3 regions of the Lelliottia sp. EB106-05-01-XG201 genome follow, and region 2 is predicted to be linked to each of the others. Evidence: predicted binding sites of a transcription regulator. Region 2 holds the regulator's gene; each other region holds the start of a gene.

The links. Region 2 encodes Fur, which represses iron uptake genes when iron is present. Its sites were predicted from a motif close to ATAATAATGAGAACNACTATCAA; they were not measured.
Region 1: a site for Fur is predicted at 6,431-6,453, ahead of AC3WS9_RS06660 (Nramp family divalent metal transporter). Genes of this name have one in related genera too.
Region 3: a site for Fur is predicted at 4,513-4,535, ahead of fes (enterochelin esterase). Genes of this name have one in related genera too.

What each region holds. Positions count from the first base shown of each region.
Region 1 is NZ_JBYTDV010000001.1:1,413,568-1,423,835, forward strand. It holds gene gltX (glutamate--tRNA ligase) at 1-1,288, shown strand, start outside; gene AC3WS9_RS06630 (YfeC-like transcriptional regulator) at 1,338-1,733, opposite strand; gene AC3WS9_RS06635 (YfeC-like transcriptional regulator) at 1,735-2,097, opposite strand; tRNA gene AC3WS9_RS06640 (tRNA-Ala) at 2,315-2,390, shown strand; tRNA gene AC3WS9_RS06645 (tRNA-Ala) at 2,431-2,506, shown strand; gene AC3WS9_RS06650 (EAL domain-containing protein) at 2,756-4,915, shown strand; gene nupC (nucleoside permease NupC) at 4,955-6,142, opposite strand; gene AC3WS9_RS06660 (Nramp family divalent metal transporter) at 6,494-7,732, shown strand; gene ypeC (DUF2502 domain-containing protein YpeC) at 7,778-8,122, opposite strand; gene mgrA (L-glyceraldehyde 3-phosphate reductase) at 8,249-9,247, opposite strand; gene ipdC (indolepyruvate decarboxylase) at 9,432-10,268, shown strand, end outside.
Region 2 is NZ_JBYTDV010000001.1:3,286,929-3,297,196, reverse strand. It holds gene chiP (chitoporin ChiP) at 1-1,200, shown strand, start outside; gene chiQ (ChiQ/YbfN family lipoprotein) at 1,247-1,576, shown strand; gene fur (ferric iron uptake transcriptional regulator) at 1,682-2,128, opposite strand; gene fldA (flavodoxin FldA) at 2,422-2,952, opposite strand; gene ybfE (LexA regulated protein) at 3,110-3,397, opposite strand; gene ybfF (esterase) at 3,527-4,300, opposite strand; gene seqA (replication initiation negative regulator SeqA) at 4,484-5,026, shown strand; gene pgm (phosphoglucomutase (alpha-D-glucose-1,6-bisphosphate-dependent)) at 5,051-6,691, shown strand; gene potE (putrescine-ornithine antiporter) at 6,881-8,200, opposite strand; gene speF (ornithine decarboxylase SpeF) at 8,194-10,268, opposite strand, start outside.
Region 3 is NZ_JBYTDV010000001.1:3,397,437-3,407,704, forward strand. It holds gene entF (enterobactin non-ribosomal peptide synthetase EntF) at 1-3,005, opposite strand, end outside; gene AC3WS9_RS15990 (MbtH family protein) at 3,002-3,214, opposite strand; gene fes (enterochelin esterase) at 3,251-4,495, opposite strand; gene AC3WS9_RS16000 (TonB-dependent siderophore receptor) at 4,713-6,965, shown strand; gene entD (enterobactin synthase subunit EntD) at 7,019-7,675, shown strand; gene AC3WS9_RS16010 (hypothetical protein) at 8,092-8,292, shown strand; gene AC3WS9_RS16015 (hypothetical protein) at 8,307-8,675, shown strand; gene AC3WS9_RS16020 (fasciclin domain-containing protein) at 8,843-9,406, shown strand; gene AC3WS9_RS16025 (sigma-70 family RNA polymerase sigma factor) at 9,449-10,003, shown strand; gene AC3WS9_RS16030 (anti-sigma factor) at 10,000-10,268, shown strand, end outside.

The DNA of each region.
Region 1 (10,268 bases), 1.9 Mb from region 2:
CACCGATCTTGAGCGTTCAACACCGGAAGCTATCGAAGCCATCATGGATGGCATGAACTGGCTGAATCTGGAGTGGGACGAAGGCCCGTACTTCCAGACCAAACGTTTCGATCGCTACAACGCCGTCATTGATGAAATGCTGGTCGCGGGTACCGCGTATAAATGCTACTGCTCTAAAGAGCGTCTGGAAGCCCTGCGTGAAGAGCAGATGGCGAACGGCGACAAACCTCGCTACGACGGCCGCTGCCGCCATAGCCATGAACATCATGCTGATGATGAACCCTGCGTCGTGCGTTTTGCTAACCCGCAGGACGGTTCTGTGATCTTTGACGATCAGATCCGTGGCCCGATTGAGTTCAGCAACCAGGAGCTGGACGATCTGATCATTCGTCGTACCGACGGTTCCCCAACCTACAACTTCTGCGTGGTGGTTGATGACTGGGATATGGAAATCACCCACGTTATCCGTGGCGAAGACCATATCAACAACACTCCGCGCCAGATCAACATCCTGAAAGCGCTGAATGCGCCAGTGCCGGTCTACGCCCACGTCTCGATGATCAACGGTGATGACGGTAAAAAACTGTCCAAACGCCACGGCGCCGTGAGCGTGATGCAGTACCGCGACGACGGCTACCTGCCGGAAGCGCTGCTGAACTACCTGGTGCGCCTGGGCTGGTCCAGCGGCGATCAGGAGATCTTCAGCCGCGAAGAGATGATCAAACTCTTCTCCCTGAATGCGGTGAGCAAATCCGCCAGTGCGTTTAACACCGATAAACTGCTGTGGCTGAACCATCACTACATCAACACCATGCCGGCTGAATATGTTGCGACCTACCTGCAATGGCACATTGAACAGGCCAACATTGATACCCGCACCGGCCCTGAGCTGGCGGATCTGGTGAGACTGCTCGGCGAACGCTGCAAAACCCTCAAAGAGATTGCGGAAAGCTGCCGCTATTTCTATGAAGAGTTTGACGAGTTTGATGCTGACGCGGCGAAAAAACACCTGCGTCCGGTTGCGCGTCAGCCGCTGGAAGTGGTGCGCGATAAACTGGCAGCCCTGACCGACTGGACCGCAGAGAACGTGCATCATGCGATTCAGGCAACGGCTGATGAGCTGGAAGTGGGCATGGGTAAAGTCGGTATGCCGCTGCGTGTGGCTGTGACCGGCGCAGGCCAGTCTCCAGGCCTGGACGTCACCGTCCATGCGATTGGCAAGACACGCAGCGTCGCGCGTATCAACAAAGCGCTGGGCTTTATTGCTGAGCGCGAAAGCCAGCAGTAATTGCATCAGGCAGACCCATTTGAAAACGGCAGGTTATCCTGCCGTTTTTTTATGTCTGCTCTTCAGCGATCCCGAGGCGGGTGAGAAAACCCTGAACCCCTTCGCGTGCCAGCAGCACGGCGAGCCTCTGTTGCTCGATTTGGGTCAGGTTTTCCAGAGCAGTGGTCACCTGGCGTGGCAGGCTGGTGGTATTCACATCGCCATATTCGGCGGAGGCTTCTGCTAACTGGTAAACCGCCTGGCGGGTACGAATAGCGGGGAGGGTCATAAGGTGCTCGCGCACGCGGGTATCGATGTGGATCAGTCTCGCTCGTCCACCTTTCACGCCGTTTAACCCTTCGGTTTTCCACCCTTGCTTACGTATCCAGCGGTTGACCGTCTGTTTGGCGACCCCCAGGCTCTCGGCCAGCTCTTCCGTGGTCATCTTGCTCCGTAATCTTTTCATATCAGCTCTGGTCGCGTATCCCTAAACGTTGTAGCAATCCGGTGATCCCTTCTCGCAGCAGCAGCGTCGTCAGCTGTTTTTGTTCATCGGGGGTCATTTCATTGGCGAGTGTCAGAAGCAAAGCGTCAAGCGAGCTACTGCTTGCCACGCTTTCAGGATGAAGAGGTGCTTCCGTTACCCGAGAAGCGCTGCGGATGAACTCTCGCACTTTCTCGTTCACGTGGACCAGACGCGCTTTACCGCCCTGAACACCCGGCCTTGGAGATGTTTTCCAACCCTCTTTACGTACCCATTTATTGATGGTCTGTCGGCTATAGCCAGTGAGCCGGGACAGCTCCTCTGGCGTCATTCGTTCCTTGATCATGCAATTACCTGAATATCAGTAGGGTTAATGAAGGCTTCATGTTATAGCACCCTTTTACGCGAAAATGTGACAGGTTTAACTACTGGCTGCGAGCAACCTCGCAATGTGCTTCATTTGCATGATTTTTCGACGATTGAAAGGGCAGGGCTGATTTTGCCGTTGACACTCAGCAATGGAATTCATATTATGCCGCCCGTCAACACGACAGCTTTACGTTGGGGCTATAGCTCAGCTGGGAGAGCGCTTGCATGGCATGCAAGAGGTCAGCGGTTCGATCCCGCTTAGCTCCACCAAATTCTTAATCCAGGGGAATTTGGAACGTAAAGACACTGTGGGGCTATAGCTCAGCTGGGAGAGCGCTTGCATGGCATGCAAGAGGTCAGCGGTTCGATCCCGCTTAGCTCCACCAAAATTTAAACCCTCGCCGAAAGGCGGGGGTTTTTTTTATGCGTTTGTTATCATCTCCTGCCTTTTTTGTTGCCATCCGTGTATGTTTATCAATCTGACCTCAATCGAAATCAATAAAAGAGTTCATTTAAAACCGGGAACTTGATTCGCTCAATTAATAAACTTACCATTTCTTCAACCAATGATTCGACTGGGAAATAGCCCCTTGTTACGAGCAAAAAGTCACCTTACAAATAATTTACGAATATTTATGCTGGCATTCATTTTATGTCTGCTGGCGGTGCCTTTCTCTCGTTTTATTTCCCCTCGTTCCATCCTCGACGGTCATTACGTCTATTTAGCCTGGTTACCCTTAAGCGTGATGCTGGCGATGATGTTATTGTTTGGTCGCCGCGCGGTTCTTCCCATTGTCTTCAGTTTTGCCTTAACTAACCTTTATTACTTCCAGCTCACCCCTCTGCAGCATGCGGTAGTGCTGTTTTGCCAGACGTTTTCGGTCTTCGCAGTCTGCGCAATCCTGCGCTTCACGCTGGGTAAGCGCTGGCGCTATGGGCTGCCTAACCGGCATATTGGGTTACGCATTTTCTGGCTGGGATTTGTCATTCCCCTCGGCATAAAGCTGTCGATGTATCTCGCCGGATATTTCTTTGATTTCCCGCTTTCGATATCAAACTTCTTTGGCGATGGCACCGCAATTTATAACATCGTTGATATTCAGAGCCTGATTTGCGCCAGCCTGATATTTACCATGATGTTCTATTACCCGCTAAGAATGATAATTAATCCGCGCAATGCCAGAACCTTCTGGCTGCGCAGCGTTAAGCCGTATCTTATTCATAAACATTCTGTATTTACATTTGGCTGGCTGATATGTCTGACGCTGGGATTAGTGGTTTTATGCTCCCCAATCGAAGCCAGCTTTATCGCCGGGTATCTGGTTCCGGTGATCTTTATTCTGTTCACGGTGGCGATCAGTCGCCTGAGCTATGCCCTGGTTTCTCTGAGCTGGGCGATCTCCGCCTTCCTGCTCCTGTCCTACAACAAAAACTTCCTTAACGGCGTTCAGACCGGGCATGCCCTGGCGTTCGTCCTGTCGGTGCTGATCTCCTTCGCCATCTGCCTGATGTACATGTCGCGGATTTACCACCGGAGCGAATGGCTAAAGAAGGGCTGGCATGAAAGGGCGTTGACCGATCCGCTCACGGGCCTCGCGAATATGCGCGCCCTGGAAGACTATTTACAGCGACACCCGGATGCCAAAATCTGCTGCCTGCGGATGGGCAACCTGGGGTTTCTCAGCCGGCATTACGGCATGCTGATGCGCATCCACTGTAAGCGAGCCATCACTTCTGCGGTTCAGCCTTTACTTCAGGCGAACGAAAAATTCTTCCAGCTACCGGGCAGCGAGTTGATTCTGGTGCTGCAGGGGCCAGACAGCGGGGAGCGTTTGCAGCACATCGTCGATCGGCTGAACAGCCGTAAAATCTACTGGAACAATACCGGGCTGGACATCGAATTTGGTGCGGCCTGGGGCGAACTGGACGATCAGGATGCAGAAAACCTGCACCATACGCTGGGGCAGTTGAGCTGGCTTTCAGAGCAGTCCTGCGTCACGCACAGAGTGCTGGCGCTCACCAACAGCGTCGAGCGGGTCTCAGGGCAAACCACGGACCGCGTATTGATGCTGAGCCGGGTGAAACGGGCGCTGGAGGAGGGAGGCGTGCGTCTGTATGCCCAGCCCATTCAGAATGCTGCCGGTGAGGGCTACCACGAAATTCTGACCCGTCTGGAGAGCGACGGTGAAATCCTCACCCCCGATCGCTTCATTCCTCTGGTGGCGCAGTTCAACCTCAGCCACCGCTTTGACCTTTGCGTCCTTGACAGCCTGCTGAAATGGCTGCGGCAAAACCCTTCGACGGAGTGCGGAGCGCGCTTCTCCGTCAACCTGATGCCAATGACGCTCAATCAAAAAGAGGTGGCCGCTGAGATTATCGATCGCTTCAGGCACCACGCGATTGCCCCGCAGGCGGTCATTATCGAAGTCACCGAAGAGCAGGCTTTTTCCGATTCCGAATACAGCATTCAGAATATCCAGCAGCTGCGCGAATACGGCTTCAAAATTGCGATCGATGATTTTGGCACGGGGTATGCCAACTATGAGCGCCTCAAACGCCTGCAGGCGGACATCATTAAAATCGACGGTTGCTTTGTGAAAGACATCTGTACGGACAGCATGGATGCGACCATTGTGAAGTCGATTTGTAATCTGGCGAAGACGAAATCCTTGTGCGTGGTGGCGGAGTTTGTCGAAACGCCGGAGCAGCGGCAGATGTTACTCGATATCGGAGTGGACTATTTGCAGGGCTATTTGCTGGGAAAACCCCAGCCGCTTGATGAACTGAAGGCGTAAAAAAACCGGGGGCGCAAACCCCCGGTTTTTTTATCTGGATTACAGTACCAGTGCCGCGATAGACGCAGACAGTACGCTCACCAGCGTCGAGCCGTAAACCAGTTTCAGGCCGAAGCGAGAAACTACGTTACCTTGCTCTTCGTTCAGACCTTTAATCGCACCGGCGATGATACCGATGGAAGAGAAGTTAGCGAAGGAGACCAGGAACACAGACAGGATACCTTCAGCGCGCGGAGAGAGCGTGCTGGCGATTTTCTGCAGATCCATCATCGCAACGAATTCGTTGGAAACCAGTTTGGTCGCCATGATGCTGCCGACCTGCAGTGCTTCGTGAGCCGGAACACCCATCACCCACGCAATCGGGTAGAAGATGTAGCCCAGAATGCCCTGGAAGGAGATACCCAGCACAGCGGCGAACAGGGCGTTCAGCGCAGCGATCAGGGCGATGAAGCCGATCAGCATCGCAGCAACGATAATCGCCACTTTGAAACCTGCCAGAATGTACTCGCCCAGCATTTCGAAGAAGCTCTGGCCTTCGTGCAGGTTAGACATCTGAATATTTTCTTCGCTGGCGTCAACGCGGTACGGGTTGATCAGCGACAGAACGATAAAGGTGCTGAACATGTTCAGAACCAGTGCTGCGACCACGTATTTTGGATCCAGCATTGTCATGTATGCGCCCACGATAGACATGGAAACAGTCGACATTGCGGTAGCCGCCATGGTGTACATGCGGTTGCGGGACATTTTGCCGAGGATGTCTTTATACGCGATAAAGTTCTCGGACTGGCCCAGAATCAGGGAGCTGACTGCGTTGAAAGATTCCAGTTTACCCATGCCGTTGACTTTGGATAACAGGAAACCAATCCCACGGATCACAAACGGCAGAACACGGATGTGCTGCAGAATACCGATCAGCGCAGAGATGAAGACGATTGGGCAAAGCACTTTCAGGAAGAAGAATGCCAGGCCTTGATCGTTCATGCTGCCGAAGACAAAGTTCGTCCCTTCGTTAGCAAATCCGAGCAGTTTTTCGAACATTTCGGAGAAGCCTTTCACGAAGCCCAGGCCTACGTTGGAGTTCAGGAAGAACCACGCAAGTAAAACTTCAATGACGAGCAGCTGTACAACATAACGTATACGAATGTTTTTGCGGTCTGTGCTGACCAGCAATGCAAGTGCAGTAACGACAACAAGTGCCAGGACAAAATGAAGGACGCGGTCCATATTTGCTCCAAATATGAGGCAGGTTTAATTTCCGTGCACATTCTATGTAACAAGCACAAAGAAAACGAGATCAAGACCACAGTATAGTTACAACCTGTGACGAGTCTCAAAAATAGTGATCAACCATACACTTCTGTTATGTTATGTAAATGAGTGAAAAGTTACGTTTGTGTGCTACGCTTCACAAATGACTGTGCGATTTCACTGTCTGTGAGATCGTTTCATTGCACCCGCCCCAGCTATCGTTCTTTGCTATCAGAGAAATCACTATAAACTTTTTAAATGATCTTGATAATCATTCTCATTTTGATAGCATGAAACATAGCAAAGGCTATATTTCCAGAGGCAGAAATGACAAACAGTCGCGTAGAGGGTAGCAGTGCCAGAGCGGCGCGCAAGCTCAGGTTCGCATTAATGGGACCTGCGTTCATCGCTGCTATTGGCTATATCGATCCGGGTAATTTTGCGACCAACATTCAGGCCGGGGCGAGCTTTGGCTACAAATTACTGTGGGTGGTGGTGTGGGCGAACCTGATGGCGATGCTCATTCAGGTGCTCTCCGCAAAACTGGGTATCGCGACGGGGAAAAACCTCGCGGAACAGATTCGCGATCACTATCCGCGTCCGGTGGTCTGGTTCTATTGGGTGCAGGCGGAAATCATCGCCATGGCGACTGACCTCGCCGAATTTATCGGCGCGGCGATAGGCTTTAAGCTGATTCTGGGCGTGTCGCTCCTGCAGGGTGCGGTACTGACCGGGATCGCCACCTTCCTGATTTTGATGCTCCAGCGTCGCGGGCAGAAGCCCCTCGAGCTGGTGATCGGCGGTCTGCTGCTGTTTGTCGCTGCGGCCTATATTGTTGAGCTGATATTTTCCCAGCCGAATCTGGCGCAGCTGAGTAAAGGGATGATTATCCCCAGCCTGCCGACGTCAGAAGCCGTGTTCCTGGCGGCGGGCGTCCTGGGTGCGACCATCATGCCGCACGTGATTTATCTCCACTCCTCCCTGACGCAGCACGCCCACGAAGGCTCGCGTCAGGAGCGCTACTCGGCCACCAAATGGGATGTCGGTATCGCCATGACCATCGCCGGGTTTGTGAATCTGGCGATGATGGCGACGGCCGCAGCGGCGTTCCACTTTAACGGTCACACGGGGATTGCCGATCTCGATCAGGCATACCTGACGCTGGAACCGCTCCTGAGCCACGCGGCGGCGACCATCTTCGGCCTGAGCCTGGTGGCAGCCGGTCTTTCATCGACGGTGGTCGGGACGCTGGCCGGGCAGGTGGTGATGCAGGGGTTCGTGCGCTTCCACATTCCTCTGTGGGTGCGCCGCTCCGTGACGATGCTGCCGTCGTTTATCGTCATTCTGATGGGGCTGGATCCGACGCGCATTCTGGTAATGAGCCAGGTCCTGCTGAGCTTTGGTATCGCGCTGGCGCTGGTTCCGCTGCTGATCTTTACCAGCAATCAGAAGCTGATGGGCGACCTGGTCAATACCACGCTGGTTAAACGTATCGGCTGGATTATTGTGGTGTTGGTGGTGGCCTTGAACCTGTGGCTGCTGATTGGTACGGCGCTGGGCCTGTAAGATCGCAGACATAAAAAAAGGAGCCATTTGGCTCCTTTTTGTCTTTTAGTGGTGATGGCCGCCGTGTCCGTGACCGCGTCCATGACCGTGCGGTCCGCGACGATCGTCCCGGTCGCTCCAGCCTTCACGATAGCCACGCTCGTACGCTTTGCGATTATCCCAGCCACGGTGACGGCCATTATCGTGCCTCCACCAGCGGTCTTTTCGCCATTCATAGTTGCGGTGCCAGTAATCACGGTCGCGCCAGCCACCGCCGTCCCAGTAGTTACCATAATTGTCACGATCGCCAATTTGTAATTTTACTGATGGCAACAGGGTGATTTCGCCAGCATTGGCGACCAGCGGTGCTGAAGCCATTAATACCGCTGCAAGAATCAGTGACCTGAACATGCTTCTTCTCCTTCACGATCGGGGCCGTAAGCGGCCTGTTAACGCAATATTACGGGGCCGTAAAGCCCCGTTTAATCGCCTCAACTCCTAATTCGTCAGGGGGAGCACGTTTTGCTAAAAGTGCGTTTATTTTGTCCGGTTCAGGATCGCGTCAATGGTATTGAGTTCATCGGCGCTGAAGTGCAGGTTATTTAACGTGCCTACCGCGTCCTCGATTTGCGCGGTCTTACTCGCGCCAATCAGCACCGTCGTGACCGCGTCGTGGCGTAACACCCAGGCCAGCGCCATCTGCGACAGTTTTTGACCCCGGCTTTCGGCCAGCGCGTTCAGCTCGCGCACCTGGCTGATTTTCTCTTCCGTAATGTGATCCGGATTGAGGAAGCGACTTCCGCTGGCCGCACGAGAATCCGCCGGAATACCGTTCAGATAACGGTCGGTCAGTTGCCCGCCGGCCAGCGGAGAGAACGGAATACAGCCGACGCCTTTCTCCTGCAGGACGGACAGCAAACCCTGTTCCGGCGCGCGTTCAAACATGGAGTATTTCGGCTGGTGGATAAGACACGGCGTACCGAGGTCGTCGAGGATCTCAATCGCCTGACGCGCCAGTTCCGCCGGGTAATTCGACAGGCCAACGTAGAGCGCTTTCCCCTGACGCACCACGTGATCGAGGGCTTTCATCGTCTCGCGCAGCGGCGTTTCCGGGTCCGGGCGGTGGTGATAGAAAATATCCACGTACTCCAGGCCCATCCGTTTCAGGCTTTGATCGAGGCTGGCGATCAGGTATTTACGTGAACCCCAGTCACCGTAGGGGCCGTCCCACATGGTATAGCCCGCCTTGGTCGAGATAATCAGTTCGTCGCGATAGGGCAGAAAATCTTCCTGCAAAATGCGACCAAAGTTCGATTCTGCCGAGCCGGGAGGTGGCCCGTAGTTATTGGCCAGATCGAAATGGGTAATCCCCAGCTCGAAGGCGCGGTGTAAAAGTTGACGACTAGTGTCAATGAGCGTGGTATCGCCAAAGTTATGCCATAAACCCAGTGAAATCGCCGGCAGCTTTAAACCGCTCTGGCCGCAGCGACGATACTGCATTGACTGATAACGCATTTTATCCGCCTGAAAAACCATTGCTAAACCCCTCTGACCTGAAATATCCCATCAGTGTATACGTTTACACTGTGGCGCAGTAAATCAGATTACACCGCCATTTTTCGTAAAGCATTCTTTCCAGAGCCATCTTGTCGCGGTTTCTGGACAGTCATCACGCTTCTTTAATACTCAAAGTGAGGTCAACGTCAGAAGGACACCTGTTATGCGAACCCCATACTGCGTCGCCGATTATCTGCTTGAACGACTAAAACACTGCGGCGCCGAACACCTGTTTGGCGTCCCTGGCGACTACAACCTACAGTTTCTCGATCATGTCATCGACAGCCCGGACATCCGCTGGGTGGGCTGTGCAAACGAGCTGAACGCCGCCTATGCCGCTGACGGGTATGCCCGCTGCAAGGGCTTTTCCGCGCTGTTGACGACATTTGGCGTCGGGGAGTTAAGTGCCATGAACGGCATCGCGGGCAGTTTCGCGGAGTACGTTCCGGTGCTGCATATCGTGGGCGCACCGGGCAGCGCCGCGCAGCAAAAAGGCGAACTGCTGCACCACACGCTGGGCGACGGCGAGTTCCGTCATTTTTACCGGATGAGTGAGCCGGTGACGGTGGCGCAGGCGATTTTAACGGAGCAAAACGCCTGCTATGAAATCGACCGGGTCTTGTCGATCATGCTGCGCGAGCGGCGTCCGGGGTATCTGATGTTGCCTGCGGACGTGGCAAAAAAACCGGCCACGCCGCCTGTAAACGCTCTCACAGAACGCACCTCTCACGCGGACAGCACCTGCCTGAAAGCCTTCCGCGATGCGGCTGAATCGCGCATGGCCAGCAGCAAACGTACCGCACTGCTGGCTGACTTCCTGGTGCTGCGATATGGGCTCAAAGATCAGCTGCAGAAATGGGTGAAAGAGACACCGATGGCCCACGCGACCATGTTGATGGGCAAAGGGATTTTTGATGAGCGCCAGACCGGTTTTTACGGCACTTACAGCGGCTCGGCGAGCGGGAAAGGGGTGAAAGAAGCCATTGAAGAAGCGGATACC
Region 2 (10,268 bases):
TCTCACTCCACCTGGAACGCCAACCTGGATTTCCAGTCCGGTTATGCGGCTGATATGTTCGGCCTGGATATTGCTGCTTTCACGGCCATCGAAATGGCGGAAAACGGCGATAGCGCACATCCGAACGAAATCGCGTTCTCCTCCAGCAACAAAGCGTACAAAGAAGACTGGTCTGGCGACAAGAGCGGTATCAGCTTGTATAAAGCGGCGGCAAAATTCAAATACGGTCCAGTATGGGCGCGCGGTGGTTACATTCAGCCAACCGGTCAGACCCTGTTAGCCCCGCACTGGAGCTTCATGCCGGGTACTTACCAGGGCGCGGAAGCCGGGGCGAACTTTGACTACGGCGATGCGGGTGCGTTGAGCTTCTCCTACATGTGGACCAACGAGTACAAAGCGCCGTGGCACATCGAGATGGACAAGTTCTACCAGAACGATAAAAAGACCCGCGTGGAGTATCTGCACTCTCTCGGCGCGAAATACGACTTCAAAAACGACCTCGTGCTGGAAGCAGCGTTTGGTCAGGCGGAAGGTTACGTCGATCAGTATTTCGCCAAAGCCAGCTACAAATTCGATATCGTTGGCGGCCCGCTGACCACCAGCTATCAGTTCTACGGTACGCGCGATAAAGTCAGCGATGGCAGCGTAAACGATCTGTATGACGGCACCGCATGGCTGCAGGCGTTGACCTTCGGCTACAAAATCGGTCAGGTGGATTTACGCCTCGAAGGAACTTACGTCAAAGCCGAAGGGCAGCAGGGCTACTTCCTGCAGCGTATGACACCAACCTACGCCTCTTCCAACGGTCGTCTGGATATCTGGTGGGATAACCGTTCAGACTTCAACGCCGACGGCGAAAAAGCGCTCTTCTTCGGCGCGATGTATGACCTGAAAAACTGGAATCTGCCGGGCTGGGCAGTGGGCGCATCTTACGCCTACGCATGGGACGCGAAGCCGGGCGACATGGCTACGCCAGACGCTTACTACGATCCAAACTATCGCCTGAAAGAGTCCGCTTACAGCCTGGATGCGATGTACACCCTGCAGGACGGTCGCGCGAAAGGCACCATGTTCAAACTGCACTTCACGCAGTATGACAACCACTCTGATATCCCAAGCTACGCAGGCGGTTACGGCAACATCTTCCAGGATGAACGTGACGTGAAATTCATGGTTATCGCACCATTCACCATCTTCTGATGAACTGCCTGGCGGGGTCACACCCGCCGGAATGGAGACCAACATGTTGAAGAAAATTGTAGTGGTGGCGGTACTGGCATCGGGCCTGGTTGCCTGTGCGCAGCCTCAGGCACCGAAAGAAGATTCACGTCTCAAAGAGGCTTACAGCACCTGTATCAACACCGCGGAAGGCTCGCCGGAGAAAATCCAGGCTTGCCAGAGCGTGCTGACGGTACTGAAGAAAGAAAAGGCGCATGAGCAGTTTGCGACGCAAGAGAATGTTCGCGTGATGGATTACCAGGCCTGTATCCAGGCACGTAAAACGGGGAATGGCGAAGCGGTGAAAGCCGATTGCGGCCAGCTCTGGCAGGAAATTCGCAACAACAACGCGCAGTAATCCGCGTTCATTAACGCCCGGCAGCGAGAGCGCGCCGGGCGTTTTTGCATTTATTGCAGGCAAAAAAAAGCCAACCGTCAGGTTGGCTCAGAGTATGAAGCAGAATTATTTTGTATCGTGTGCGTGCTCATTTTCGCGGCAATCGCCTTCAGCACAGTGACCATAAAGATACAGGCTATGGTTGGTCAGACGGATGCCATGTCGGGTGGCAATCTCACGCTGACGTGCTTCGATAGAGTCATCGCTAAACTCAATCACCTTGCCGCAGTCGAGGCAAATCAGGTGATCGTGGTGATGCTGCTGCGTCAGTTCAAAAACGGATTTACCGCCTTCAAAATTATGACGGGTGACAATGCCGGCGTCATCGAACTGGTTCAGAACGCGGTATACGGTCGCCAGCCCAATCTCTTCGCCCATGTCGATCAGACGCTTGTATAAGTCTTCCGCACTGACGTGATGGTTGTCCGGCCCTTGCAGAACTTCCAGGATTTTTAAACGAGGAAGCGTCACTTTCAGGCCAGCCTTCTTTAATGCGGTATTGTTGTCAGTCATGCGGAATCTGTCCTGTTGCTAAACGATTCACTTCCTTAAGAAGTGACAGAAAATGCAGTTGGGATAATGCGTCTCATTATAGAACTGCCATGTCTAAATGAAAACCGCAAGTCTCAAGCAAAGTATGCTTATAAAAACGTGGTATCACCAACAAACTTGTTCGATGGCATCCACTATAACCCTGGGACATTGTACAGGTATGAACGCAAAAGTTAAAAATTTGTAGCAATTATTTTGATTGGAATTATCTATCAATGAGGCATAGCGTATAACGCTACACCTCACAGATTTGATCAGGCGTTCAGAATGTCGTCGAGGTGCAGTTCTTCGCGGATCTGTTTCACCCACTTATCGACGCGCTCTGCGGTCAGCTCTGGCTGACGGTCTTCGTCGATAGCGAGGCCAACAAAGTGGTCGTCATCCGCCAGGCCTTTAGAGGCTTCGAAATGATAGCCCGCCGTTGGCCAGTGGCCGACGATCGCGGCGCCGCGTGGCTCAATGATGTCGCGGATGGTGCCCAGCGCATCACAGAAGTATTCCGCGTAGTCTTCCTGGTCGCCGCAGCCGAAGAGGGCCACAAGCTTGCCGTTGAAATCGACTTCTTCCAGCGTCGGGAAGAAATCATCCCAGTCACACTGCGCTTCGCCGTAGTACCAGGTTGGGATGCCGAGCAGCAGAATATCGTAGCCTTCGAGATCTTCTTTACTGCTCTTAGCAATGTCATGCACGTCGGCAACGTCTTTACCAAGCTGTTTTTGAATGTTTTTTGCGATGTTTTCGGTATTACCGGTATCGCTGCCGAAAAAAATGCCGATGATTGCCATGAGTAAAATAACCTCTTGAAACTTAATGGTATGGTGGCGCAATTTGTCCACGGATAAGGGCAATCATAGCAGAACAGGGAAGTCTGCGGAAACAGCTATCACGCGGGACTGCACTCTGTGCTACATGAAAGGGACAAATGAGTGGATTTTCAAACGATCACCTGGTGCTGCGCCATGCCTGAAGTTGCGCCATCAGCATCTCTTCAATCAGCTCGCTTCGGCTGATTTCGCGGGCGTCGGCCAGTTCACTTAAGGCGTCAGCCGCTTCCGCGTTGAGTTTTAGCTCGACGCGTTTAAGCCCACGACTCTTGTCGCGTTTTAGCTGATTGCGCTTATTGATGCGCAACTGTTCATCACGCGAAAGCGGATTGGTTTTTGGTCGTCCCGGTCGACGTTCAGTCGCGAACAGATCTAATGTCGTGCGGTCCGTTTGTTCTTTGGCCATGATTCAGAGACTTCGGGGGAAAACAAGCAGCCCTGCTATTGCCGGGGCGATGAGCGCGACATCATACATGACGTCAACCTGCACGCCAACGACTGGTGACCCGCAGGCAACCGGTCGCTAGCTTTTTAATCAAATCGCATTATCAGAGAGATAACGACGAATTGCCCGCAGCACGGCTTCCGGTTTTTCGGCGTGAACCCAGTGTCCGGCTCCGGCTACCACATGCGCACGCGCCTGGGGGAATTGCGCCAGCAGCTCATCGCGACAGGCGTCGGTGACGTACGGGGAATTCCCGCCGCGAATAAACAGGGTAGGGTGCGGCCAGGCCGGGACGTTGTCCCAGCCGACAATATGGGAATATTGATCCCACAGCACCGGCACGTTAAAACGCCATCCGCCATCGACGAAGGATTTCAGCAGAAACTGCACTACGCCTTCTTCATCCAGATGTTCGCGCATCACCGCCGCTGCCTGCTGGCGCGTGGAAACGCCCGCCTCGGTCACGGCGTTGATCGCCGCAAAGATTTCGTCATGACGGCGCACGTCGTAATCCACCGGGGCGACATCAATCACCACCAAATGGTCGATACGCTCCGGGGCCAGCGCCGTCAGAGCCATGACCGCTTTGCCGCCCATGGAATGGCCAATCAGCGTGGCTTTCTCGATATGGTTGGCATCGAGGGTATCCAGCAGATCCTGCGCCATCGCGCTATAAGTCATCTCCGGGCTGCGCTCGGAAAGCCCGTGGTTGCGCATATCCACCTGCAGGATATCGTGGTCGGCCACCAGATCGCGGGCCAGCACGCCCAGATTATCGAGGCTGCCAAACAGGCCATGAACCAGTACGATGGGAGAATTATTGTTCGGCGATTGTGCAGATTGCGCTCGGCTATTCAATTTCATGGCAAAGTTCTTTTTTTACGTATGTCAGGTTAGGGTATTATGTTGACCATTCTGCCGCCCGGCTGCAAGGTTCCAGTTTAATCTGACTTTTGCCGCAAGCCTGGCTTGACCCTATCCGCGGTTGGGATTAGCCCTTATAATCCCAACGACTTGTATTCAGATAAGATATTGCACTGGATTAAGATGAAAACAATCGAAGTTGATGATGAGCTCTATCAGTATATTGCCAGCCACACGCGACATATTGGCGAGAGTGCGTCCGACATTTTACGGCGTATGCTGAAATTTTCCGCCGCCTCACAGCCTGCAACTCCGGTTTCTAAAGAGGTTCGTCAGCTGAGCGCTGCTGTTGAAGTCAAAACAGTCGCCCCGGTGAAAGACAAAGTCCGCGCCATGCGTGAACTGCTGCTTTCCGACGAATACGCCGAGCAGAAGAAAGCGGTTAACCGCTTTATGCTGGTGCTGTCTACACTCTATTCACTGGATAACAAAGCGTTTGCCGAAGCCACTGATTCGCTTCATGGCCGTACCCGCGTCTACTTCGCGGGCGACGAGCAGACGCTGCTTGCCAACGGCAATCAAACCAAACCTAAACATGTCCCTGGTACGCCGTACTGGGTGATCACCAATACCAACACCGGACGCAAATGCAGCATGGTCGAACACATCATGCAGTCGATGCAATTCCCGGCGGAATTGATTGAAAAGGTTTGCGGTACCATTTAACCCTTGCACAGGAAGGACCAGGCAATGGCAAATCACGAACGTGCGGGTCAGCCTGCACAACAAAGCGATTTGATTAACGTCGCTCAACTCACCGCGCAGTACTACGTGCTGAAGCCGGAAGTGGGCAACGCAGAACACGCAGTGAAGTTTGGTACGTCTGGCCACCGCGGCAGCGCGGCGCGCCATAGCTTTAACGAACCGCATATTCTGGCCATTGCCCAGGCCATCGCGGAAGAGCGCGCGAAAAATGGCGTGACCGGTCCGTGCTATGTCGGGAAAGACACCCACGCCCTGTCCGAACCGGCGTTCATTTCCGTGCTGGAAGTGCTGGCCGCGAACGGCGTTGACGTGATCGTCCAGGAAGATAACGGCTTTACGCCGACCCCTGCGGTTTCGAACGCCATTCTGGTGCACAACAAAAAAGGCGGCGCGCAGGCGGACGGTATCGTCATCACCCCGTCGCACAACCCGCCAGACGACGGTGGTATCAAGTACAATCCGCCAAACGGTGGCCCGGCTGATACCAACGTCACCAAAGTGGTCGAAGACCGCGCCAACGCGCTGCTGGCTGCTGGCCTGAACGGCGTGAAGCGTATTTCGCTGGATAAGGCCATGGCCTCCGGCCACGTGAAAGAGCTGGATCTGGTGCAGCCGTTTATTGAAGGGCTGGCGGATATCGTCGATATCGCCGCGATTCAGAAAGCGGGCCTGAAGCTGGGCGTCGATCCGCTCGGCGGTTCCGGGATCGAATACTGGAAGCGCATTGCCGAATTCTACAAGCTGGATCTGACCATCGTGAACGATCAGGTCGATCAGACCTTCCGCTTTATGCACCTCGACAAAGATGGCGCGATCCGTATGGACTGCTCCTCCGAGTGTGCGATGGCTGGTCTTCTGGCTCTGCGCGATAAGTTCGATCTGGCGTTTGCCAACGACCCGGATTACGACCGCCACGGGATCGTCACCCCTGCGGGCCTGATGAATCCGAACCACTATCTGGCCGTTGCGATTAACTATCTGTTCCAGCATCGTCCACAGTGGGGCAAAGAGGTCGCCGTCGGTAAAACGCTGGTCTCTTCCGCGATGATTGACCGCGTGGTGAACGATCTGGGCCGCAAGCTGGTAGAAGTGCCGGTGGGCTTCAAATGGTTTGTTGACGGTCTGCATGACGGTAGCTTCGGCTTCGGCGGCGAGGAGAGCGCGGGCGCGTCCTTCCTGCGTTTCGACGGTACGCCGTGGTCGACAGATAAAGACGGGATCATTATGTGCCTGCTGGCGGCGGAAATCACCGCGGTCACAGGTAAGAACCCGCAGGAGCATTACAACGAGCTGGCCGCTCGCTTTGGTGCGCCGAGCTACAACCGTATTCAGGCGGGAGCGACTTCCGCGCAGAAAGCAGCGCTGTCTAAGCTCTCTCCAGAGATGGTGAGCGCGGATACGCTGGCGGGTGACCCGATCACCGCGCGTCTGACGGCGGCACCGGGTAATGGGGCGTCTATCGGTGGTCTGAAAGTGATGACCGAAAACGGCTGGTTTGCCGCACGTCCATCCGGTACGGAAGATGCGTACAAAATTTACTGCGAAAGCTTCCTCGGCGACGAACACCGTAAGCTGATTGAGAAAGAAGCGGTAGAGATTGTGAGTGAAGTGTTGAAGAACGCGTAACTCTGCGGTCTGTTTGCCGGGTGGCGGCTGCGCCTTACCCGGCCTACAAAACTGCTCTGCGGTCTGATGCCCTCACCCCAACCCTCTCCCTTTGGGAGAGGGCGAAAACATTAAAAACGGCAACCCTCGGGTTGCCGTTTTGCTTTTACCTCGTAGGCCCGGTAAGCGTCAGCGCCACCGGGCTTTTTTTCAGCTGTGCTTATTCTTCAACTCAAACCGCGGTGACACCAGACCGTACAGCGTCCAGCCCATAAAGGTCACCATCGCGCCGTACAGCATCGCTTCCTGCCCGGAAGAGTAGAGGGCATAGAAGCTATAAATCGCCCCAACCAGCGCCACGAAATTCGCGATCTTAGCTTTACGCGGATCGACGTTCGCCATCTTCTGAATAATCACCAGTGCCGCCATCGACAGAATATACGGAATGATGTTGGTCACCACCGCCAGGTTCACCAGCACGTTGAACTGGCTGTTCAGCGACGGGCTAATGGTCATCAGCGACAGGCCGCTCTGGAAAATCACAATCGCCAGCATCCCCTGAATCGGTGCCTCGGACTTGCTGACACGCGAGAAGATTTTCGGGAAATAACCGGAGTCCGCAGAAGATTTAAACACCTGCGCAATGGTGAACTGCCAGCCGAGCAACGAACCGCAGCAGGACATCACCATCAGGCCCATGATCACTTTCCCGACTTCCGGGGTGAACATCTGCGCAAACGCCAGACCAAACGGCGCCGTCGAGTTCGCCAGATCCATGTTCGGCACAATCCCGGCGATCACGTTGGTGGAGACGATGTAAATCACCGCCGCCCCCAGCGTCCCGCCCAGTACCGCGATCGGCACGTTGCGTTCCGGGTTTTCCACCACTTCGGCGTTAGCACACGCCGATTCAAGACCCAGGAAAGCCCACAGCGTCATGGCGATAGACGAACCGACCGCCGCAAAGAACGGCACGTGGTGCGGGTTCCAGGAGTTGGCGTACAGCGTCGGGCTAAACCAGAACCAGCCGATAATGCACAGACCCACGACCGGAATAATCACGCCCCAGACGGTCACGCTGCTGATCTGCCCGGTGATGCGCGCGCCGCCAAAGTTGGCCACCGTACAGAGCCACAGCACGCCGATGGTCGCCAGCCCGATTTGCACCGGACTCAGCGCCACGCCGAACAGCTCCGTGCCGTACCCCACCGCCGAAATCGCAATCGCTACGTTGGCGATGAGCAGCGACACGCCGTAGGTGTAGTTAGCCATAAAGTTGCCCGACTTGCCGAAGGCGTACTCTGCATAACCGCCCATGCCGCCAGACTTACGGCTGAACATCCCGCATTTGGCGAAAGCCCACGCTAGCGCCATCGAACCCACCGCCGTCACCAGCCAGGAGATAATCGAGATCGTCCCCACTTCCGCGAGTTTGGTCGGCAGCATGATGATGCCCGAGCCCATCATATTCACCATGGTCAAGACGGTGAGCTGCACCACGCCCATCTTGTTGGATTTCTTACTCATAATGTTTCCCCTTTCAGCAGCGCAGGCCGAGCGGCTGGCTGCTTAATCACGTAGCAACGAACCTGTTTGCGCCCGTCGCACTCTTCGACGTACACGCCCTGCAGCTCAGGCGCAAAGCCCGGCAGAAGGTTGATTCCTTCTTCCAGCGCGGTGAAATAGCGCAGCACCGCATCGCCCCAGACTTCACCCGGAACCACGCACAGCACGCCCGGTGGGTAAGGGAGTGCGCCTTCCGCCGCAATTCGGCCTTCCGCATCACGCAGGGAAACCAGCTCGACTTCGCCGCGCAGATAGGCGTAGTTCGCCTCCTGTGGATTCATTTTCACCGTCGGGAAGTGCGCCTTGCGGAACATCTCTTTTTGCAGCTGTTTCACGTTGTGGCGTGCGTAGAGGTTGTGCATCTCCTGGCAAATCTGGCGCAGGGAGTAATCGGCGTAGCGCTCAGGATGCTGTTTGTAGATTGACGGCAGCACCTCTTTCAGCGGCGCGTCGGTTTCCAGCAGCTTCTCGAAACGAACCAGTTGGGCGATCAGCTGCTGCAACTTGCCCATATCTTCGGCAGGCGTCAGCAGGAACAGGATCGAGTTGAGGTCGCATTTCTCCGGGACGATGCCGTTTTCGCGCAGGAAGTTGGCGAGAATGGTCGCCGGGACGCCAAAATCTTCGTACTCACCGGTGCGGGCGTTGATGCCCGGCGTTGTCAGCAGAAGTTTGCACGGATCGATAAAATACTGATGCTCGGCGTAGCCTTCAAACGCATGCCAGTTCTCGCCCGGCACGAAGTGGAAGAAGCGCAGATCGGAAGAGATCTCCGCCGTCGGCCAGCTTTCCCACGGTTTGCCATCGACCATATCCGGCACAAACGGGCGGATAAACTGGCAGTTTTGCAGGATCAGCTTCCGGGCTTCGATGCCGTTCACCACGCAGTCCATCCACATGTTGCGGCCACTTTGCCCCTCGTGCATGCGGGCGTTGATGTCCAGCGCGGCAAACAGCGGATAGAACGGGCTGGTGGAGGCGTGCATCATGAACGCGTTGTTGAGGCGTTTATGCGGAACATAGCGCTGCTGACCTTTGATGTGGCTGTCTTTTTTATGGATCTGCGAAGTCTGGGAGAAACCGGCCTGCTGTTTATGCACCGACTGGGTGACCAGAATCCCCGGATCGTTCTCGTTCAGCTCCAGCAGCAGCGGGGAGCAATCCGCCATCATCGGAATAAACTGCTCGTAGCCGACCCACGCGGAGTCGAACAGAATGTAGTCGCACAGATGACCAATCTTATCGACCACCTGACGGGCGTTGTAGATAGTGCCGTCGTAAGTGCCGAGCTGGATCACCGCCAGGCGGAACGGGCGCTGATCGCGCATCCTGCCCGGTGCCACTTCCGCCACCAGTTCACGCAGATAGTTCTCTTCGAAGCAGTGAGCGTCAATCCCGCCGATAAATCCGTACGGGTTGCGCGCGGTTTCCAGATAAACCGGCGTCGCTCCCGCCTGCAGCAGTGCGCCGTGGTGGTTGGATTTATGGTTGTTACGGTCAAACAGCACCAGATCGCCCGGCGTCAGCAGAGCATTCAGCACCACTTTATTTGACGATGAGGTCCCGTTCAGTACGAAGTAGGTTTTGTCGGCGTTAAACACTTTCGCCGCATGTTTTTGCGCGGTGCAGGGCGCGCCTTCGTGGATCAGCAGATCGCCCATCGCCACGTCGGCATTACACAGATCGGAGCGGAACAGCGTCTCGCCGAAGAAATCGACGAACTGGTTCCCGGCAGGGTGACGGCGGAAGAACTGTCCGCCCTGATGCCCCGGGCAGTCAAAGGCGCTGTTGCCCTGTTTGACGTAATCCACCAGCGCGCGGAAGAACGGCGGGCGCAGCTGAGTTTCATACTTCAACGCGGCGGCTTCGAGCTGACGTCCGTAGAAGTCGTTGCTGGTGTCGTTGCACTCAAATACCCCGTGAATGCGGGATAAATATTCAGCCGGAACGATCTCTTCTTTGTAGGTGGCAATAAAGACCGGAATACCAAATCCGGTGGCTTCTATTTCTTCAATGGTGCCATTGAAAATAT
Region 3 (10,268 bases), 110 kb from region 2:
CCGAGGGCGAAGAAATCGGCTTCAATGTCGTTCACCTCGCAGCCGAGCAGCGCCGAGAACGCCTGCGCCACCGCGATTTCGGTTTCGGTTTCCGGCGCGCGGCCCGAGGCTTTGCTGGTCAGCTCCGGCAGCGGCAGCGCTTTGCGATCCAGCTTGCCGTTGGCGCTCAGCGGCAGCTCGCTGATTTGCAGCAACACCACCGGCACCATGTGTGGCGGAAGCTGCGCTTTCAGGGCGTCGAGCAGCGCATCGCGATCCAGCGGTAAACCGGAGTCCGATACCACGTAGCCCACCAGCTGGCGCGCATCGCCGCCGGTCGCTGCCGCCTGATTGAAGACACAGGCATGGGCCACCGCCTGCGCCACGTCAGGCAAGGCCTGCATCGCGCGGTCGATTTCGCCGAGCTCTATGCGCTGACCGCGAATTTTCAGCTGATCGTCGCTGCGACCGAGATACTCCACCGCGCCGTTGTCCAGCCAGCGGGCGACGTCGCCGGTGCGATACATGCGCTCACCCGGCGCAAAAGGATCGGCGATAAAGCGGCTGGCGGTCAGATCCGGTCGGCCCAGATACCCCTGCGCCAGCTGAATGCCGGTCAGATAAAGATCGCCCGCCACGCCAAACGGCACCGGGCGCATCATTGCGTCCAGAATGCGCAGGCCGGTATTCCACACCGGGAAACCAATCGGCACGCTGTTGCCTTCTACCGCCGCCAACGCATCGCCGAAGGCCGGATACCAGCTCACGTCTACCGCCGCTTCCGTCGGGCCATATAAATTGTGCAGCGGCGCGTGAGTGAGCACTTCCCACTCGCGGCACAGCTCGGTTGGCAGCGCCTCGCCGCTGCAGAACACCTGTTTCAGGCTGGTGCAGCAGTGGGCGTTTTCCGGCGTTAAGGAGGCGACAAACGCCGCCAGCATCGACGGGACAAAGTGCGTAGTGGTGACGCCGTAGCGGGCGAAGAACTGCTGCATCGCCAGCGGATCGCGATGGGCGTCCGGCTCGGCCATCACCAGTTTTGCCCCGGCGATAAACGGCCACCAGAACTCCCACACCGAGACGTCAAAACTGCACGGCGTTTTCTGTGCGACCACGTCGCGCGCATCCAGCGGATAGTGGTTTTGCATCCACAGCAGGCGGTTGACGATGGCGGTTTGCCCGACCATCACCCCTTTCGGGCGCCCGGTCGAGCCGGAGGTAAAGATGATGTAGGCGGTCTGTTCCGGCGTGCTCAGATTCAGCGGTTCGCTGCCCTGCGCAGGCAGCAGTTCGCCGTAGCACAGGGTCGTAAGATCCGGCACCTCGCTAAAGCGCGGGAGCTGATCGTCGGTGGTAATGAGTAAAGAAGGACGCGCATCTTCCAGCATCATATGCAGGCGATCGTCGGGATAGCCCGTATCGAGCGGCAGCCAGGCGGCTCCGGCTTCGACAATCGCGTGCAGCGCCAGGGTCAGGAACACCGAGCGCGGCAGTGCCACCGCCACGCTGTCGCCGGGTTTGACGCCGCGTTCGCGCAGAAGATTTGCCAGAGCGATTACCTGCTCGCGCATCTGGCGATAGGTCAGTTCGGTGTGCGCATCCGCCAGTGCCGGGGCGTCCGGCGTTTTGTGCGCCTGCTCCGCCACCAGCGCGCTCAGGGTAGTCGCTTCGAGCATCACGCCGGTGTCGTTGATCTGCGCCAGCTGGTGATACTCCTCTTCGGAGACGGTTTCCGCCTCGCCGCACGGCAGCGCAGGATTGGCGGCAAACTGCGCCAGCAGCGCGTTCAGGCGCGCCACGTGACGGGTGAGCGTCGCCTCATCGTAGCGCTGTTTGTTCGCCAGAATTTCAATGCTCAACCCGCCCTGCTCACCCGGGAACAGCGCCAGTTCGAGGTCGTTCACCGGGCCGGTCGCCAGAGTGTGTGTAATGGCCTCGACGCCGTCGATATCCAGCTGATAATCAAAAACCTTCACGTTCAGCACCGGGCCAAACAGCGCTTCGTCTCCGGCTGCGCGGCCGCTGTCGCGCACAATCTGCTCGGCGTCGTAACGCTGGTGACGGCGCACCTTTTTCAGCTGATTCGCCAGGCGCAGGGCCAGCTCCGGCAAGGTCTCCTGCGGGCTGATGTTAACCGCCATCGGCAGGACGTTGAGCACCGGGCCGGTGGCGGTGAGCGCCGCCGATCCCATTCGACGCATAAAGATAAAGCCCGCCGCGAAGTCCAGTCGACCGGTTAAGCGGCCCAGCCACAGGGCCACCAGCGCGAGGGCCAGATCCGTGCGCTGAACCTGCGTGCAGGCGGCGGTCAGTTGACTAAACGCGCGGCGATCGGCCACCAGCTTGAGACGTAAAATATCGGTGGTCGCGACGCGGCCTGGCAGCGGCGCGGGTGACAGTGAAACCGGCGGCGGGAGCTGTTTGCGCTGCTCGGCCCAGAACGCGCCGTCGCGCTGATACGCCTCGCTGTCGCGATAGCGCTGATACTCTTCCACCACCTCTGCAAACGGCGTAAACGGCGACGCGGGTGTCGGTTGGTCTTTCGCCCACGCGGCGTAAATTGCGGCGATCTGGCGGGTAATGGCCGGGAAACTAAAGCCATCAACCACTAAATGGTGATAGCGCTGATACCAGTACCAGCGATTGTCTTCGACCTGAATCAGGAGCTGGAAGGCAAGCGACTGACCGCTGTCGACGCGCAGGTTTTGCGCAAGATCGGCCTCCATCAGCGCCACGGCAGCGGCGTGCGGATCGGCGCTGTCGCGCAGATCGACACGCTTCGGCTCGGCGAGCGTCATGGATTCGTCGATCCACTGCCACACCTCGCCGTTGTCTTCGCTAAAACGCGTGCGCAGCGTGTCGGCCTGCATCATGCCTTCGACGATGGCTTTCGCCAGCAGTGGCGCGTTGATTTCGCCTTTCAGTTCAACGTAGTGCGCCACGCTCCAGGCGTTCGGCAGGGTCGAGAGCTGTTCTGCCATCCAGATTCCCGGCTGGGCGGCGACGAGAGGAAGATGTGCGCTCATGCGTTCTCCCCCGCGAAATGTGAAGGGAGAAGCGTCTGCCAGTGTTCGGCGAGCCACTGCTGGCAGGCTTCCTGAGACTGCGGGGGGCACACTTCACGCCAGCCCGCAGGCTGCGCGCACTGGGCGGGCCACAGGCTGTACTGACCGTTTTCGTTTTGCAAAAGGGCGAATAGCCCTTGCGGATTGTCGAAGGGATTACTGAATTCCATACCTAACTCCTGTCGAAAAAAATCGCCTGCCTGGCGTTAGTGAATGAGTGGCTGCCAGAGAGTAATAAGCCCCTGCGTCAGCCCGCCACGCCAGCAAAGCGCATCATGTCCGCCGTCAACCTGACGCCAGAAAATCGACTGCTGTGTGTGTTGTAGTTGGGCGTAAATGGCCTGATTGGCCCGGAAAATCAGCGGCTCGCGCTGGCCCGCTTCAAGAACGATGCGAAGGTGTTCGGCGGATTTTTCACCCGCTTTGAGTTGTTCGATCAGCAGCCCGTCCTGCTGCGCGCCGCGATGCGGCCACCAGTAGGAGCCCGACTGACTGAGCACGCAGCCAAAGCGCTGCGGCCAGTTGAGACCGGCGTACAGAGACGCCAGGCCGCCGAAGCTTTGCCCGGCGACGACCGTGCGATCGGGCTGAGAGCTAAAAGGCGTAACGGCGTGGATCTGCGGGAGTAACTCTTCCTGCACCGCCTGCCAGAAATCGGGATTGCAGGGCAGCTCGCGGCTGCGATGGGCGGTGTCGATCACATCGATGAGTACGTAGACTGCAGGCGGCAACTGCCCCTCGTTGGTGAGCGCCGTCAGCGCGGGCCAGACGGGCATACTTTCGGCCCAGAACTGCCCGTCGAGGAGGATCGCCAGCGGGCGCTCGGCCGGGTTTTCCTCGCCAGTGGTGAAGAGCCACACACGGCGCGAATTCCCCAGCCGCGGGCTGTGCCACTCGATGCAGTTTGGCGGCGAATGTGGCGTATTGGGATGATTCCAGCCCGGCTGCACCGGCGCATTCGGCATCTCAAGTGCAGACACCGGATGGCCGCGTCCGCCGCGCCAGCACTGGCGGTTTAGCGGATCGGCGATCGCTTTCGGCAGCAGTTTGCGCCAGCCCTCGCGCAGGGCCATGCGGTCCGGCGCGTCGGCGGTGAAGACGGTCTCGTCGAAATCCTGAGGATTATCGGAGGGGATAAAACAGTAGCTGCCGCGCCACTCGGGGCTGAACTCCCCCTGCCATTGCCAGATGTCGGTGTCGGGAAGGCGGGTTAAGGATTGTGGTCGGGCATTTTGATGGTGGTCGGTCACGCCGGTGATGTAGATCCACACCCGCTGTACCGGCGATGTGCGCTCTGTCCCTGCCGGATCGCGCCACCAGAATGTAACACGATATTGTTCGCCTTCGCGGACCCATTCCGGACCTGTTTTGGACTGCCACCAGGCTTCACTTCCCGTTGTTAGCGCCGTCACCCGTTTAACCTCATGTTTTTTGCGTCTTTTTTGATACACGGTAAAAATTATTGATAATATTATTGATAACTATTTGCATTTGCAATAGCGTAGTGCCCGCGCTGTGGGAAGCGCGCTCATAAAATAACCATGCCACGCATTGTGTGCGCTCGAGGACAGGGCTGCTTACGCAACGTGCCGGTGATAAGTCATGCCGCCTCCTCTCCCGTTAGGGAATGGAGCCAAGGGGACGCGGCAACGAAAAGCAGGACGTACAATGAATAAGAAGATTCACTCCCTGGCCTTGCTGGTCAATCTGGGGATTTACGGCGTAGCCATGCCAGCGATGGCAGAGGACAAAACCACCAGCAGCGCCGCGCACGAAGACACCATGGTGATCACCGCCGCCGAGCAGAACCTGCAGGCGCCGGGCGTTTCCACCATCACTGCCGATGAAATCCGTAAAAACCCTCCCGCTCGCGACGTGGCCGAAATCATTCGTACCATGCCGGGCGTGAACCTGACCGGGAACTCCACCAGCGGCCAGCGCGGGAACAACCGCCAGATCGACATTCGCGGCATGGGCCCGGAAAACACCCTGATTCTGATCGACGGCAAACCGGTCACCAGCCGCAACTCCATCCGTCTGGGCTGGCGCGGCGAGCGTGATACCCGTGGTGACACCGGCTGGGTGCCGCCAGAGATGATCGAGCGCATCGAAGTCATTCGTGGCCCGGCGGCCGCACGCTACGGTAACGGCGCGGCGGGCGGCGTGGTGAACATCATCACCAAAAAATTCGACAACCAGTGGCATGGTTCGTGGAATACCTATCTGAACGCGCCGGAGCATAAAGACGAAGGCTCCACCAAGCGCACCAACTTCAGCCTGAGCGGGCCGCTGGGCGGCGATTTCAGCTTCCGCATGTTCGGTAATCTGGACAAAACCCAGGCCGACGCATGGGACATCAACCAGGGCCATCAGTCTGAGCGTACCGGGATGTATTCCAGCACCCTGCCTGCGGGTCGTGAGGGGGTGGAAAACAAAGACATCAACGGCGTCGTGCGCTGGGACTTTGCTCCAATGCAGTCTCTGGAGTTTGAAGCGGGCTACAGCCGCCAGAACAACCTCTACGCGGGCGATACGCAGAACACCAACAACGACGACAGCTCCAACGGGCTGGTGAAGAAGAATTACGGCAAAGAGACCAACCGTATCTACCGCCAGAACTGGGCGGTGACCTGGAACGGCGGCTGGGATAACGGCGTGACCACCAGCAACTGGGCGCAGTACGAGCACACCCGCAACTCGCGTCTCGGCGAAGGGCTGGCGGGCGGTCTGGAAGGGCTGTTCAACAGCGACAAGTTTACCGATACGGATCTGTCCGACGTCACGCTGCACAGCGAAGTCAGCCTGCCGTTCGACTTCCTCGTCAATCAGAACCTGACGCTGGGCACCGAGTGGAACCAGCAGCGCATGAAGGATTACGCCTCTAACTCCCAGACCCAACAGGGCGGCGCGATCCCAGGCCTGAGCGACGATCGTAGCCCGTACTCCCAGGCGGAGATCTTCTCCCTGTTTGCTGAAAACAACATGGAGCTGACCGACAGCACTATGCTGACCCCGGCGCTGCGCTTCGATCATCACACTATCGTCGGCAACAACTGGAGCCCGTCCCTGAACCTGTCCCAGGGTCTGGGTGATGACTTCACGCTGAAAATGGGTATCGCCCGGGCGTACAAAGCGCCGAGCCTGTACCAGACCAACCCGAACTATCTGCTCTACAGCAAAGGTCAGGGTTGCTACGCCAGCGGTGACGGCGTCGGCTGTTACATGATGGGTAACGACGACCTGAAAGCCGAAACCAGCATCAACAAAGAGATCGGCCTTGAGTGGAAACGCGACGGCTGGCTGGCGGGCGCGACCTGGTTCCGTAACGACTACCGCGACAAAATCGAAGCTGGCTATGCGCCAATCGGCCAGACCTCTTCCGGCAAAGTCACCACCGATATTTATCAGTGGGAAAACGTGCCGAAAGCCGTGGTAGAAGGGCTGGAAGGGACACTGAACGTGCCGGTGACGGATGCGGTCAACTGGACCAACAACATCACCTACATGCTGCAAAGTAAGAACAAAGAGACCGGCGACCGTCTGTCGATCATCCCGGAGTACACGCTGAACTCAACCCTGAGCTGGCAGGTACAGCAGGATGTTTCTGTGCAGTCGACCTTCACCTGGTACGGCAAGCAGCAGCCGAAGAAATACAACTACAAAGGTCAGCCGGTGACCGGGTCTGAGAAAGACGAAGTCAGCCCGTACAGCATCGTCGGCCTGAGCGCGACCTGGGACGTGACTAAGTACGTTAGCCTGACCGGCGGCGTGGACAACGTCTTCGACAAACGCCAGTGGCGCGCGGGTAATGCCCAGACCACCGGGAACGCCACCACCGGCGCGTACATGTACGGTGCAGGTGCTTACACCTACAACGAACCGGGACGCACCTGGTACATGAGCGTGAACACCCACTTCTGATAGACTGTAAGCCCCCTTCCACCGAAGGGGGCTTTGTTCAATCAGGGGGACCGATGCAAACCACTCACAGCCTGCTGACACTCGGCGGCGTCTCGCTTCACCGCATTGATTTCGATCCCACTACTTTTGACAACGCCGATCTCCTCTGGCTGCCCCATCACGCCGCCCTGAGCCATGCCGCCACTAAACGTAAAGCCGACCATCTGGCCGGACGCATCGCCGCCGCGCATGCGCTACAGGATTTGGCGATCGCGACAGTGCCGGGGATTGGCCCTAACGGCGAACCCCTGTGGCCCGCTGGAGTCGCGGGCAGTATTTCTCACAGCGGCACCCAGGCATTCGCCCTGGCGGTGCGTGGCGATAACGCGCTGGTGGGCATCGACGGCGAGCAGCTTATCGATGAGCAGGAATCCGTTGAGATTCAGGACGGGATCATCTGTGCAGAGGAAAAATCCGTGCTGCTCAGCACGGGATATCCGTTCTCCCTCGCCCTGACGCTGGCTTTCAGCGCCAAAGAGAGCCTGTTCAAAGCCCTCTTCCCGCGCGTGAACGCCTTTATGGGCTTTGACAGCGCCTGGGTAACGGCGATATCAGACAGCACGCTGACTCTCTCTCTAACCCGTCCTCTGGCCGGTTTTCCGCAAAACCACGCATTTATTCTTCACTGGTGTCAAAAAAACAACAGCGTAATAACCCTGCTCTGCGAATAAATCGTCATACAATTTAATTTCTCTGCGGATTAATCTTAGAAAAACGCTCTATTTTATTTTCTCGCTCATTAACGATTTATTTCGTTTATTTTCGTTAATTATCTGTAATCGATTACTTTGAATTATCCAAAAAGCACCCACGATTATTAATGTAGACAAAGTCAAAACCATCGATAAAAAACAACAACTGAATAACAACGCCGATGGAGAAATTTTTTATCCTTTAAATTCATACAAATAAAACAACAGATAACACCAGGTCGGACCTCTTTATTTTAGTTTCATAACTCCATATGATGCTTTCACGGACAGATAGCCCCCGTTAAAAAATGCCGCTTGAGTAAGGAACCCGACGATTTAAAACGGAATAATACTGCGGCTAATGAAATGCATAACCCAAAGACAGGAATACCGGAATGAATAAAGTTCTTATGGCACTCACTATTGCTGGCGCAACGCTGATGTTATCCGGCTGTATTATTGCCCCGCCGAGCAATGAACATCATCACCACAATAAAGATCACATGATCACCCGCGACGGCGTTTCACTGCCGGATTGTGAAACCTTAGCAGACGCCAGCCAGGCCGATAACGGCTCACGCTGCTGGTATCGTTAACAGAGCAGATGATCATGAAAACAAACTATTGGATCTTACTCGCCGTGATTGGCGGCATATTTTCTCAGCCTGTGTTTGCTATCAGCGAAGCCTATCGCGCACAGCTGGAACAATCGGGCTGTACACAGGTTGATGAAGCTAACGGAACGTGCCACGTCGGGCATACCCGGCATCACCATCGGGACGATGAGTCTACGGGTAACATAGCGCGTGAAATCGATTCCAACATCGCGGGCAAATACCAGGGTGAAGCCGTTGATTATATGGAAGATGCAGGATGGCACTCCACCAACGGCGAGCGCACCCGCTGGCGCAAAAACGGTTATACCGCCGAGTTTGACATGACGTCGTCCGGCAAGCTGGAAGGCGTGTCGGTCCGCTAATGATAAAGGAGTGATGACAGCAGACAGGGATGTCTCCCCACTTATCAAAAACAGCGCGCGCAGGATGCGCGCAAAATTAATTTTATTTTTCCTGCATCCAGTTCCGCCTCCTCCCTCGTATATCAGTACGTGAGCAAATCCTGAGCTCCCTACTACGAGGATGTATGATGAAAAAGTTCATTAAGATCGCATTCGTATCCAGCGCCTTACTCTTCACCGCAGGCTCATTTGCCGCCATGGATTCCGGTTCGGTCATGGTCGGCGGCGCGGCGATGTTCCCGCAAAAAAATATCGTCGAAAATGCCATGAACTCAAAAGATCACACCACCCTGGTCGCCGCCGTTAAAGCTGCCGGTCTGGTGGATACGTTGCAGAGCAAAGGGCCTTTCACCGTCTTTGCCCCGACCGATGCGGCGTTCGCCAAACTGCCTGCCGGAACGGTCGATAACCTGGTGAAACCGGAGAACAAAGCGACGCTCACCAGCATCCTGACCTATCACGTGGTGGCCGGGAATTACGATATGAAAGCCCTGGAAGCGAAAATTAAACAGGGCGGCGGCCACGCGGAGCTCAAAACCGTGAACGGCCAGCCCCTGTGGATCATGAGCAATGGCCCGCACAACATTCAGCTTAAAGACGGTAAAGGCAACGTGGCGAACATCAGCACCTACGACGTCCACCAGAAAAACGGCGTGATTGACGTGATCGACACCGTTCTGATGCCTAAGTAATTGTCTATACTTCGGATGGGAAAATAAGCATCCGGAAAACAGATGGATAATGCGCTGGCAGAACAGCACCTTAGATTAATGCAGGCGGTCGCCACGGGCGATCGCCGCGCATTTGAACAGCTCTACCGACTCACGTCACCGCATCTTTTTGCCGTTGCCCTGCGCATGTTGCGCCAGCACGCCTGGGCGGAAGAGGTGCTGCACGACTGCTTCATCACCGTCTGGAGCAAGGCCGACGCTTATGATCCTGCCCTCAGCTCCCCCATGACCTGGCTGACCCATATTGTCCGTAACCGCTGCATTGACTGGCTCCGGGGTGGGCAAGCCCGCGCGGCCAGCCGTGAAGAGGAGTACACCGACTTACTCCAGGTTGCCGACGGCGACGATCGCAATAACTGGCATGATGAAGACCAGGCGGAGCGTTTGCGCCACTGCCTCGGCCATCTTAGCCACGATCAGCGCCAGAGCATTACGCTCGCGTATTATCAGGGGATGTCCCACAGCGATATCGCCGACTGGCTCAAACAGCCGGTTGGCTCGGTCAAAAGCTGGATCCGCCGCGCGATGGAACATCTCCGGGAATGTATAGGCCTATGAACGATAACGAAAAACGCGATGATGCGCTGGCAGCAGAGTACGCCCTCGGTACGCTGCGGGGCAACGCGCGGCTCCGTTTCCAGAAGAGGCTTTTGCATGAACGCGAGTTGGCCGAGCGGGTTGCGCGCTGGGAAACCACGTTCAGTACCCTCGACAGCCATCTGGCCCCGATTCTGCCGCCCGAAAAAGTGTGGAAGAAAATCCTGCTCGACCTCCCGGCGCAAACCCCGGCGCGCCGCACCCGGCCTTATCTCGGCTGGATGGT